3 regions of the Hydrogenophaga atypica genome follow, and region 1 is predicted to be linked to each of the others. Evidence: predicted binding sites of a transcription regulator. Region 1 holds the regulator's gene; each other region holds the start of a gene.
The links. Region 1 encodes FliA, which starts transcription of late flagellar genes. Its sites were predicted from a motif close to CTAAAGTTTNNNNNNNNNNNGCCGNTA; they were not measured.
Positions count from the first base shown of each region.

Region 2: a site for FliA is predicted at 1,806-1,832, ahead of ACFQPB_RS19100 (flagellin N-terminal helical domain-containing protein). Genes of this name have one in related genera too.
Region 3: a site for FliA is predicted at 1,789-1,815, ahead of fliS (flagellar export chaperone FliS). Genes of this name have one in related genera too.

Region 1 is NZ_JBHTCA010000008.1:98,588-101,828, forward strand. It holds gene flgA (flagellar basal body P-ring formation chaperone FlgA) at 1-344, shown strand, start outside; gene flgM (flagellar biosynthesis anti-sigma factor FlgM) at 436-750, shown strand; gene ACFQPB_RS12985 (hypothetical protein) at 825-1,214, shown strand; gene ACFQPB_RS12990 (RNA polymerase sigma factor FliA) at 1,229-1,948, opposite strand; gene ACFQPB_RS12995 (hypothetical protein) at 1,948-2,778, opposite strand; gene flhF (flagellar biosynthesis protein FlhF) at 2,771-3,241, opposite strand, start outside.
Region 2 is NZ_JBHTCA010000021.1:71,107-74,347, forward strand. It holds gene fliD (flagellar filament capping protein FliD) at 1-56, opposite strand, end outside; gene ACFQPB_RS19100 (flagellin N-terminal helical domain-containing protein) at 182-1,687, opposite strand; partial or broken gene ACFQPB_RS19105 (flagellin N-terminal helical domain-containing protein) at 1,868-3,241, opposite strand, start outside.
Region 3 is NZ_JBHTCA010000021.1:67,831-71,071, forward strand. It holds gene fliF (flagellar basal-body MS-ring/collar protein FliF) at 1-454, opposite strand, end outside; gene fliE (flagellar hook-basal body complex protein FliE) at 652-972, shown strand; gene ACFQPB_RS19085 (flagellar protein FliT) at 1,039-1,344, opposite strand; gene fliS (flagellar export chaperone FliS) at 1,349-1,756, opposite strand; gene fliD (flagellar filament capping protein FliD) at 1,887-3,241, opposite strand, start outside.

The sequences.
Region 1 (3,241 bases):
CCGGCGCCCTGTTGAAAGAAGGCGATGTGGCACCGGGCGAGGTGGACTGGGCCGAGCACCCCGCGCCGGTCCTGGTTCGCCAGGCCGACTGGTTGGGTGTCACGGCAGCGCGTGGTCTCATGCCAGGCCAGGTGATGCGCCAGAACATGGTGCGCCCAGTGCAGGTGTTCAAGGCGGGCACCGAGGTCAAGGTGCATGTCCATCAGGCCGGTTTTCAGCTCAGCGCCACCGGCCGGGCCATGGGCCACGGTTTCCTGGGGAAGCCCGTCCGTGTCAAAATGCCGGGCGGCCGGGTGGTGTCGGGCCGGGTTCGGCGTGACAACGTGGTCAGCGTGGACATGTGAACCGCCACTTTTTTTCAAAAATAGGGGTAAAGTTCCCTTCAACTCGGTCGATACATCTCCCAAGACGCCCACTTTGGGCCTGGAGAGCGCCATGAAAATCAACAACCTGCCAGACAAGCCAGCCGGTGCCGCCACAGGGGCAGGTAAGCCTGCGGACAGGTTGCCCGCGGCCAACACCCAGCGCAACGAAGCCGCTGGCGATGCCGGTGTGACCGTGTCGCTGTCGGCCACCAGCCAAACGATTTCCGCCAGTGTGGCGCGTGCCGGTGGCGATGTGTTCAATGCCCAGAAAGTGCAAGCCATCAAGTCGGCCATCGAAAACGGCACCTTCACCATCAACTCCGAAGCCATTGCCGACAAATTGTTGTCCAACGCCCGCGACATGCTGGGTGTGGCGGCAAAATAAGGCCCTCATCGCCTGAGAGCCCACGCTGGGCCCACCCCGTGGGCGGATGAGCTGACACCGCTGAACCGCCCACCATGTCATCCCCCTCCTCTCTCCCTGGTCCCGACGAGGTGTTGCGCTACGTTGAGCAACAGCTCGACCGCGTGGACGCCGCCCTGCGCAACGACCAGCCCGACCAACTGACGACGGAAGTTGAAGCGCTCGGTCGTGGCATCGCCTTGTTCCAGCAGGTTTTTCACCAAATGAAAGACGGCGCGGCGTCGGAATGGCAGCCCAAGCTGAGTGCCGCCAACGGCCGGCTGCAGGCATTGCAACAGCAGCTGATGGCGCGCAGTGCCGCCGTCAACCGGGCCCTGGGGACACTGTTTCCGGCCGAACAAGGCAACGCCTACGCCCGCCTGGGCGGGAAAAGTGGCATGGGGGGTTTGCCCCGCGTCAGCAACCACACCTCTTTCAAGGCGTAGCCGCCGCAGCGGGTTCAGTGTTCGCGCAGCTTGGCGCGCAACCGGGCGATCGACTGGCTGTGCAGCTGGCACACGCGTGACTCGGTCACGCCCAGCACAGCGGCAATTTCCTTCAGGTTCATGTCGTGCTCGTAGTACATGCTCATCACATGCTGCTCACGTTCGGGCAACTTGTTGATGGCCTCCACGAGCGAGCGGCGCATGCGCTGGTCGCCCAGCACGGCAGACGGATCGTCTTCGGCGTCGGCGGGCAGGAAACGGTCGAGAAAATGGTCCTCGTCCTCGCCCCGTCCCCCCATGTCCTCCAGGTAGACCAGTTGTGTGCCACGCACACGGGCCAGGGTTTGCTGGTAGTCGGCCAGGCTCATGTCCATTTCCTGGGCAATTTCGGTTTCTTTGGGTGGGCGACCCAGGCGTTGTTCCAGCCGGTGCACCGCCAGTTCGATGTCTTTTTGCAGCTTGCGCGAGCCACGCGACATCCAGTCGCCCTCGCGCAGTTCGTCGAGCATGGCGCCACGTATGCGCTGGCTGGCAAAGGTCTCGAACTGCACGCCCTGCGATGGTTCGAACCGGGACAAGGCCTCGGTCAGCCCGATCATGCCGACCTGGATGAGGTCGTCCACCTCCACACTGGCCGGCAGCTTGGCGATCATGTGGTGGGCGAGCCGATGCACCAGCGGGCTGTACTTTCGCAGCTGGTCATCGCGCTCAAGCGTGCCTTTGGCGGTGTACATCAACATCTCCGAGAATCCGGTTCGGCGGCCACCTCGGCCGGTTGGCGCAGGTCGCTCGCCACCACATCCGAGGTCACCGTCAGCGCGCTGTCCAGCACCTTGAACCACCACGGTTCGGGCACCCGGGCAGCCGGTGTGTCGCGGCTTTCATCATACGCCACTGGCCAGATTTGCAAATCCGCCCCGAGGTGGGTGCGGGCACACTGCGCCAGCGCCGCCACAGGCGCTTCCAACGCGTCCAGACCTCGGCCGCCGGCCGTGTGGCCCCGGGGTGCCATGGGCACCAGCACAGGCGACAGTTCCCCGGCCTGCAACAAGACCTTGGCCGCGTTGTAGGCCTCCACCAAGGTGCGCGGCTGGGCATCCAGCGGCACCAGGGGCCGCGCCCCGGTGGCTTGAAGCAACACGGCCAGCACCTCCACCGGCGCGGTCAGGAGCACAAACACGCCCTGGGGTAACGCCTGAACCAGGCGCGCCAGGGTGGCGCTGCCAGGTCGGCCGTGGGCCTGGTTGCCCAACTGCAGCAGGCCCAGCCGACCCGGCATGATGTGCACGCCAGAAACCGCGTCTTCGGTCCAGTCGCCCGGCCAGGGCACAGGTGCGCCGGGCGTGGCCTCCAGTAGGGCACGCAGGCCGGAACCGGCGGATTCGGTGGCCATGCCGTCCAGCACCAACACCTGCTCGCCCTGGCGGGCGAGCCGGCGCGCCAGCAGCCACAGCAACTGGTGCGCCACACCGCCATGGGCCGTGGCGGGCACCACCAGCAAGCGGGTGGGCGGAGCAGGCGCGAAGGCGTGCAGCCCGTGCGCCTGATCGAATGCGTCAAACATGCCAGGCATCCAGCGTCACGGGGTTGGTCACGGGTTGCGAGAAAAACAGGCCCAACTCGCTGGACTGGGGGTCGTAGGCCGACTTGGCCGTGGTGCCCATGGACAGCCGCACCAGGGCTGCGGCATCGGGGCGCTGCCAGTCTTCGGGCACACGCTGGCCGGTGCAAACACCACGCAACATGGCCTGGTGGCGGATCAGGGTGTCCAGGGCCGGACCCAGCTTGGGCGCTTCGTCCAGTTTGGACAGAATCACACCGTACAGATCGGCGTTCTTGTAGGCGTTGAACACGTCGTCCAGCGTGTCGCCATGGCTGCCGGCATTGAGCACCAGCAACTTCTTGACCTTGGGGCTGGCCAGCAGCTCCAGCATGTCGGCGATGCGCGGATCGTTCTGGCTCAGGCCAGCGGTGTCGATGATGACCATGCGCTTGTTGGACAGCAGATTGAGCAGGTCCTGCAGCGC
Region 2 (3,241 bases), on a different contig from region 1:
ACGATGTCCTTGATGTTCAGGCCGCTGCCGATGCCGGGGGATGAGATGGTGGCCATGATGAGCTCCAGTGCGAGGCGAAACGCCCTGCGGAATTAAAACCAAAAAAGCGGTAACAGGATAGCCCTGTTACCGCCTTGACCAAGGGAGAGAAAGCGCCCCTTCGCCCCCTCAGTTCTGCGGTTTACCGCAGCAGGGCCAGCACGCCCTGCGGCAGCTGGTTGGCCTGGGCCACCATGGCGGTGCCGGCCTGTTGCAGGATCTGCGCCTTGGACAGCATGGCGGTCTCGGCAGCAAAGTCGGCATCGAGGATGCGGCTGCGGGAGGCCGAGAGGTTCTCAGACGTCACCTGCAGGTTGCTCACCGTGGTTTCAAAGCGGCTTTGCAAGGCGCCGAGCTTGGCGCGCTCACCGCTGATGAAGGCCAGGGCCGAGTCCACGGTCTTCAAGGCGTCGCTGGCTTTGTTGAACGTGGTCACGTCCAGCTCAGACACTTTCTTCAGGGTCGAACCGGTGTTGCCGGTGGCGCCGAGTGCGGTCGTGGTCGTGGCGTTGACGGCATAGGACTTGTCGGAGTCCAGGGTCAGGTAGCCGCTGGTGACGACGAAGTCGGCAGCACTGTCGCCGTTTGCCAAAGCCCGAGCAGTGCCCACCAGATTCAATGCCCCGGCGGTGTCCACCGTCATTTTCTGGATGGTGGCGGTGCCTGCGTTGCTGCTCGCGGTGTCCCCCACCAAGATGTTGTTGCCGGTGGTGTTGGTCAGCACGATGCCGGTCTGAGCTTCGTTCAGCTGGGCGGTGACGCCTGTTTTGGACGATTTCTCGTTGATGGCGGCCACAGCGGCGCTCAAACCATCGGCGCCACTGGTGGCAGAGATGTTGAACGACACGGTCTCGTTGCTGGAGTTGTCCGAACGCAGCACCAGGGAGTAGGCGCCCGACGCGCCAAAACTGAGTTGAGCCGTGGTGCGGGCCGTGGCGGTCACGCCGGTGTTGGTGGTCTTGGCGTTGATGGCATCGGCGGTGACTTTGGCGGAATCGTTGGCCGCAACCGTGAGGCTGGCCGAGCCCAAAGCACCGTTCACCGCCAGCGTGCCTGCTGCCACACCGTTGGTTCCGAACGCGGAGGTGCTGGTGCTCGAAGCTTGTGCATCGGCTCCGGTGCCTGCAACCTGGTTGTTGCCATAGACGGTGGTGCGCAGGTTGGCGGTGGAGGCCACGATGGTCTGGCCCGAGTTGGCGCCGACCTGGAACTGGGCGGTGCCAAAGGTGCCGTCCAGCAGCTTCTGGCCGTTGAATTCGGTGGATTGCGATATGCGATCCAGTTCGGCCACCAGTTGGCCCACTTCGGCGTTCAGGGCCTGGCGGTCACCGGCGCTGTTGGATGCGTTGGCCGACTGCACGGCCAGTTCGCGGATGCGCTGCAGGATGTCGCCGGAGGCTTTGAGGGCGCCTTCAGCGGTCTGCGCCAGCGAAATGCCGTCGTTGGCGTTGCGAACCGCTTGGTTCAGGCCACGGATCTGGCTGGTGAAACGTTCCGAGATGGCCAGGCCGGCGGCGTCGTCTTTGGCGCTGTTGATGCGCAGGCCAGAGGACAGGCGCTGGATGGCTTGCGACAGCGAACCCTGGGATGTGGTCAGGTTGCGTTGTGCGGTCAACGAGTTGACGTTGGTGTTGATGGTGGCTGCCATGGCAGATCTCCTTGATAAGAAAACCAAACAAACTGGCGTTTCCGCCAACCACGACCACTTGCGAGTCGGTCCACCGTGCGGGGCAGGTGGCAGGCTGTGATGAAGTCGTTATTTTGTTTTTCGGCGCTTCATCCAGAAACTTGAGGCTCGCTTGAGAAAAGGCTGCTTTTTTACGCCTTTTTACCGCAGCAGGGCCAGCACACCTTGTGGTAGCTGGTTGGCCTGGGCCACCATGGCGGTGCCGGCCTGCTGCAGGATCTGCGCCTTGGACAGCATGGCGGTTTCGGCGGCAAAGTCGGCGTCGAGGATGCGGCTGCGGGAGGCCGAGAGGTTCTCAGACGTCACTTGCAGGTTGCTCACCGTGGTTTCAAACCGGCTTTGCAAGGCGCCGAGCTTGGCGCGCTCACCACTGATGAAGGCCAGGGCCGAATCCACGGTCTTCAAGGCGTCGCTGGCCTTGTTGAACGTGGTCACGTCCAGCTCAGACACTTTCTTCAGGGTCGAACCGGTGGTGATGTCGGCAGCCCCCAGCGCGGTGGTGTCGGTGGAAGTGACCGCATACGATTTGTCAGAGTCCAGGGTGAGGTAGCCGCTGACCGTGATGAAGTCGTTAATGCCGTCTGGAATCAGGGAGTACTGCGTCCCTACAAGATTCAAAGCACCAGCGGTATTGACCGACATTTTTTGGATAAAAACATCGGCATCATTGTCAGACACTGTGTCGCCCACCATGATGTTGTTCCCGGTGGAGTTGGTCAGTACAACACCGGTTTGAGCCTCGTTCAACTGGGCGGTGATACCGGTTTTAGACGATTTCTCGTTGATGGCTGCCACGGCAGCGCTCAGACCATCGGCGCCGTTGGTGGCAGAGATGTTGAAAGACACGGTCTCGTTGCTGGAGTTGTCCGAACGCAGCACCAGGGAGTAGGCGCCCGACGCTCCAAAACTGAGCTGAGCCGTGGCGCGTGCAGTAGCGGTGACCCCCGTTTTGTTGGTTTGGGCGTTGATGGCATCCGCAGTGACTTTGGTGGAATCGTTATCTGCGACCGTGATGCTGGCGGAACCCAGCGCACCATTCACAGCCAAAGTGCCACCAGCGACGCCGTTGGTGCCATACGCCGCAGTGTTTGTGCTGAAATTGGCATCCGCGCCCGTTCCGGCGATTTGGTTGTTGCCATAGACGGTGGTGCGCAGGTTGGCGGTGGCGGCCACGATGGTCTGGCCCGAGTTGGCGCCGACCTGGAACTGGGCGGTGCCAAAGGTGCCGTTCAGCAGCTTCTGGCCGTTGAATTCGGTGGATTGCGAGATGCGATCCAGTTCAGCCACCAGTTGGCCCACTTCGGCGTTCAGGGCCTGGCGGTCACCGGCGCTGTTGGAGGCGTTGGCCGACTGCACGGCCAGTTCGCGGATGCGCTGCAGGATGTCGCCGGAGGCTTTGAGGGCGCCTTCAGCGGTCTGCGCCAGCGAAATACCGTCGTTGGCGTTGCGAACCGCTTGGTTCAGGCCACGGATCTGGCTGGTGAAACGTTCCGAGATGGCCAGGCCGGCGGCGTC
Region 3 (3,241 bases), on a different contig from region 1:
CCTGGATGGAACGTGTCAGCTCGCCTTCGAGGCCACGTTGAAAGCTCAGACGTTCCTGGAACTGGGTCATGCCCAGTTTGTTGTTGTCCATCAGCTCGAAGCCAGCGATCGAGCCTTTGGGCAAGCCTTGAGAGGCCAAGCGCAGGCGGGTGTCGTGCACCCGGTCGGCCGGCACCATGATGGCCTGACCGCCATCCAGGTGCTTGTAGGGCACGTTCATCTGCGTCAGCTGAGCGATCACGGCACCCCCGTCCTTGTCGGACAGGTTGGCATACAAAACCTTCCAGTCGGCCTGGCGGTTCATGTAGAACGCCAGCATCAACACCAGCAGCAGCGCCAGCGCGCCACCGATCAGGCCGATCTTGCGGCGACCGTCCAGGCGCGCAAACCCGTCCATCAGGGCATTGGCTGGTGCAGCGGGGCGAAGGTCAACTTCGGCAACGGCGGTGTTCATGGTGGCGATGATGAACCAAAAAAGGCGGGGTGGACCCACGGTTGGACGGATTATCAAATTGCCGACCCCACAACTAAAGCAAAATAAGCCCGGGATTCACCCCTCTACTTCAATTCAAGTTTTGGCGCCGGCTGTCTACCATTGCGCCATCCCGTTGAGCCAGATCCGGCTGCGGGGCTTTTTGACGGAGTTGGGCCATGGACATGCGTATCACACCTTTGACGCCGCAGGCGCTGGGCGCCCTGGCACAAAAGCGCCTGCAACAGGCGGCCGCCAACGGCGAGGCGGTGAGCGGGCCCGGCTTTTCCGACGCGTTCAAGAACGCGCTGCAGTCGGTGAGCAAAGCACAGAACGAGGCCAGCCGGCTGCAAAACGAAGTGCAAATGGGCAACCGCAACGTCAGCCTGGAAGAAACCATGCTGGCGATGCAGAAATCGCAAATCGGCTTTCAGGCGGCATTGAATGTGCGAAACCGCATGGTGCAGGCCTACTCCGACGTGATGAACATGCAGGTCTGAACTTTTGTGTAGCCCCAACAAAAACGCCCGGTCAAGCCGGGCGTTTTTGTTGGTGCGAGAAGGCGCTCAGTGCAGCGTCACACCCGCTGCGGGCATGTCGGCCCAGGCCAGGTCCAGCGTGTCGAGCAGGGGCTCGGCCAGGGAGCGAATTTGGGCATCGTGGCGCAAGATGCTGAGCATGATGCGGTTCTTCTCGGCACGTTGTGTGGCGCTGAGCACTTGCGAGCGCGACTCGTGGCGCAACTGCTCGATCAGCACCGCACAGGCGCCTTCGAGGCGAACCACCTCGTCCCAGTTTTCACTGCGCGCCGCCTCCACCATGCGCACGCTGGTGCTCTCGATGGCCTTGTAGTAGTCGATCAGGTTTTGCATGGCATCAGGCTCCAGAGGCTTCGTTTTTGATCTCTTTCCAGGCGCTGGCAATGTCCGCCATCAGCCGGCCCACCTCTTCCACAATGCTTTCGTCGTTGCGCGCGTTGGCCAGGGCCAGGCGCATGGTGCAGTAGCCGTACAAGCCTTCCAGGTTTTGGGCCAGGTCGCCACCGTCTTGCTTGTCCAGGCCAGGCTTGAGGCCTTCCTCTATGATGCGCACCGCTTTGCCGATGGCCTTGACCCGGGCCACCACGTCGCCCCGCTGCATGGCACCACGCGCCTCTGTCAGCGACTGCACCACCCCGTCGAGCAACAGGCTGACCACGTGGTGCTTGTCGTCAGGGTTGAAGCTGGTTTCCACGTTGACCCGCTTGTAGGCGGATGCAGCGCGTGAGTGGGGCGAGGTGTACATGGACTGGCTCATTGTGTGAGATGTACCAGAAGTATCGGCATCTGCCAAACCTTCTTGAGCCGGGTGATGGGTAAATCAGGCGGGTGTTTCGGTCTCAAACGGGCGGGCTTTGCTTGGGGCGCGCTGGCGATCACTTGTTGGCGTTGTTCCAGGTGGTCACCTGCTGCGACACGTAGTTGTTCAGGGCCGTGAGGCCGGCCACCTGCGCGTCGAGAGCGCTGTAGCGGCGGTTGAGTTGCGCCTCAATCCGCGCAATCTTCGCGTTCAGGCGCTCGGTGTCCTTGGTGTTCTGGTCCAGCGCACGCTTGAGCGAGTCTTCTTTGGTCTTGAACAGGCCCGTGCTGGCTGCCAGCAGGCCATCGGCAAAGGTCTTGAATTTGACCGCCACGCCGTCTGTGGTCGTACCCGTGTTGTCGATGCGGAACAGGTTCTTGAAGTCCTCTGGCTTGGCGATGGCCGCATTGAACTTGGTCGAATCCACGCTGAGGTTGCCGCCCAGTTGCTGGCTGATGCCAATGTCGGACAGGCGCGCAAAAGCCGATCCCGTGGTGGTGGACTGCAGAATGCCGCGCATGGCGTTCTGTATGCCAATGGCAAAACTGTCGCCTTGCAGCAGGCCGCCCTGTTTGGTGGCGGCATCGTACTTGGTGGCTTCGGCCAACATGCTGTTCAGCGCGTTGTAGGCGTTCACAAACCCCTCTACCGCCGAACGGATGGGCGCGTCATCCGGCTTGATGGCGATCTCCGACACGTCGCCCACCAAGGCGCCGTCCAGCAGGGAAACGCTCACGCCCGAGACGATGTCCTTGAAGGTGTTGGTGGCGGAGGTGACTTCGATGCTGCCGTTGACCATCACTTTGGCGTCGCCAGCGTATTGCGTGATGCTGCCGGAGCTGGTGCCGTTGGTCATCAAGCGCGACAAACCCAGGCTGTCGCCCAGGTTGCCATCGGTATCGGTCACCGAGAGCTGGTAGCCAGCAGCCTCACCTGTGGCCTTGGAGCGCAGCAGCAGCTGTTCACCGCTGCCGTTGTTGAGCACGGTCGCCGCCAGGTCGCTGGATTCACCGTTGATCTTGCTCGCGATATCGGCCAGCGTGTCGTCGGCGTCCACCGTGATCGCCAATGCGGCTGCCGAACCTGGCGCGAACACGTAGCCCGGGGCTGCGCCGTACTGGCCGAGCTGGATACTAAGTGTGCCCGCGCCAATGGGCTGGCTTTCACCGTTGACCTTGGCGAGCGATGCCGACGCATAGGTTTGTGCCTTGGCCAGCGCACTCACCGTCACGCTGAAGTTGTTGGCGCCCGTGCCGCCGATGGCGGTGGCAGAGATCGCCGTGGCCTTGGAGGAGGTGGCCGCCACGCCGTTGAACGTGGTGAGGGAGCGCAATTTGCCGGCCGCATCCGACAGGGCAGACACGCCAGCCTTCAGCTCGCCGTAAGCTGAAATCTTGGTTTGCACCGTGGCCGCCTTGACCTGGAGCTGGG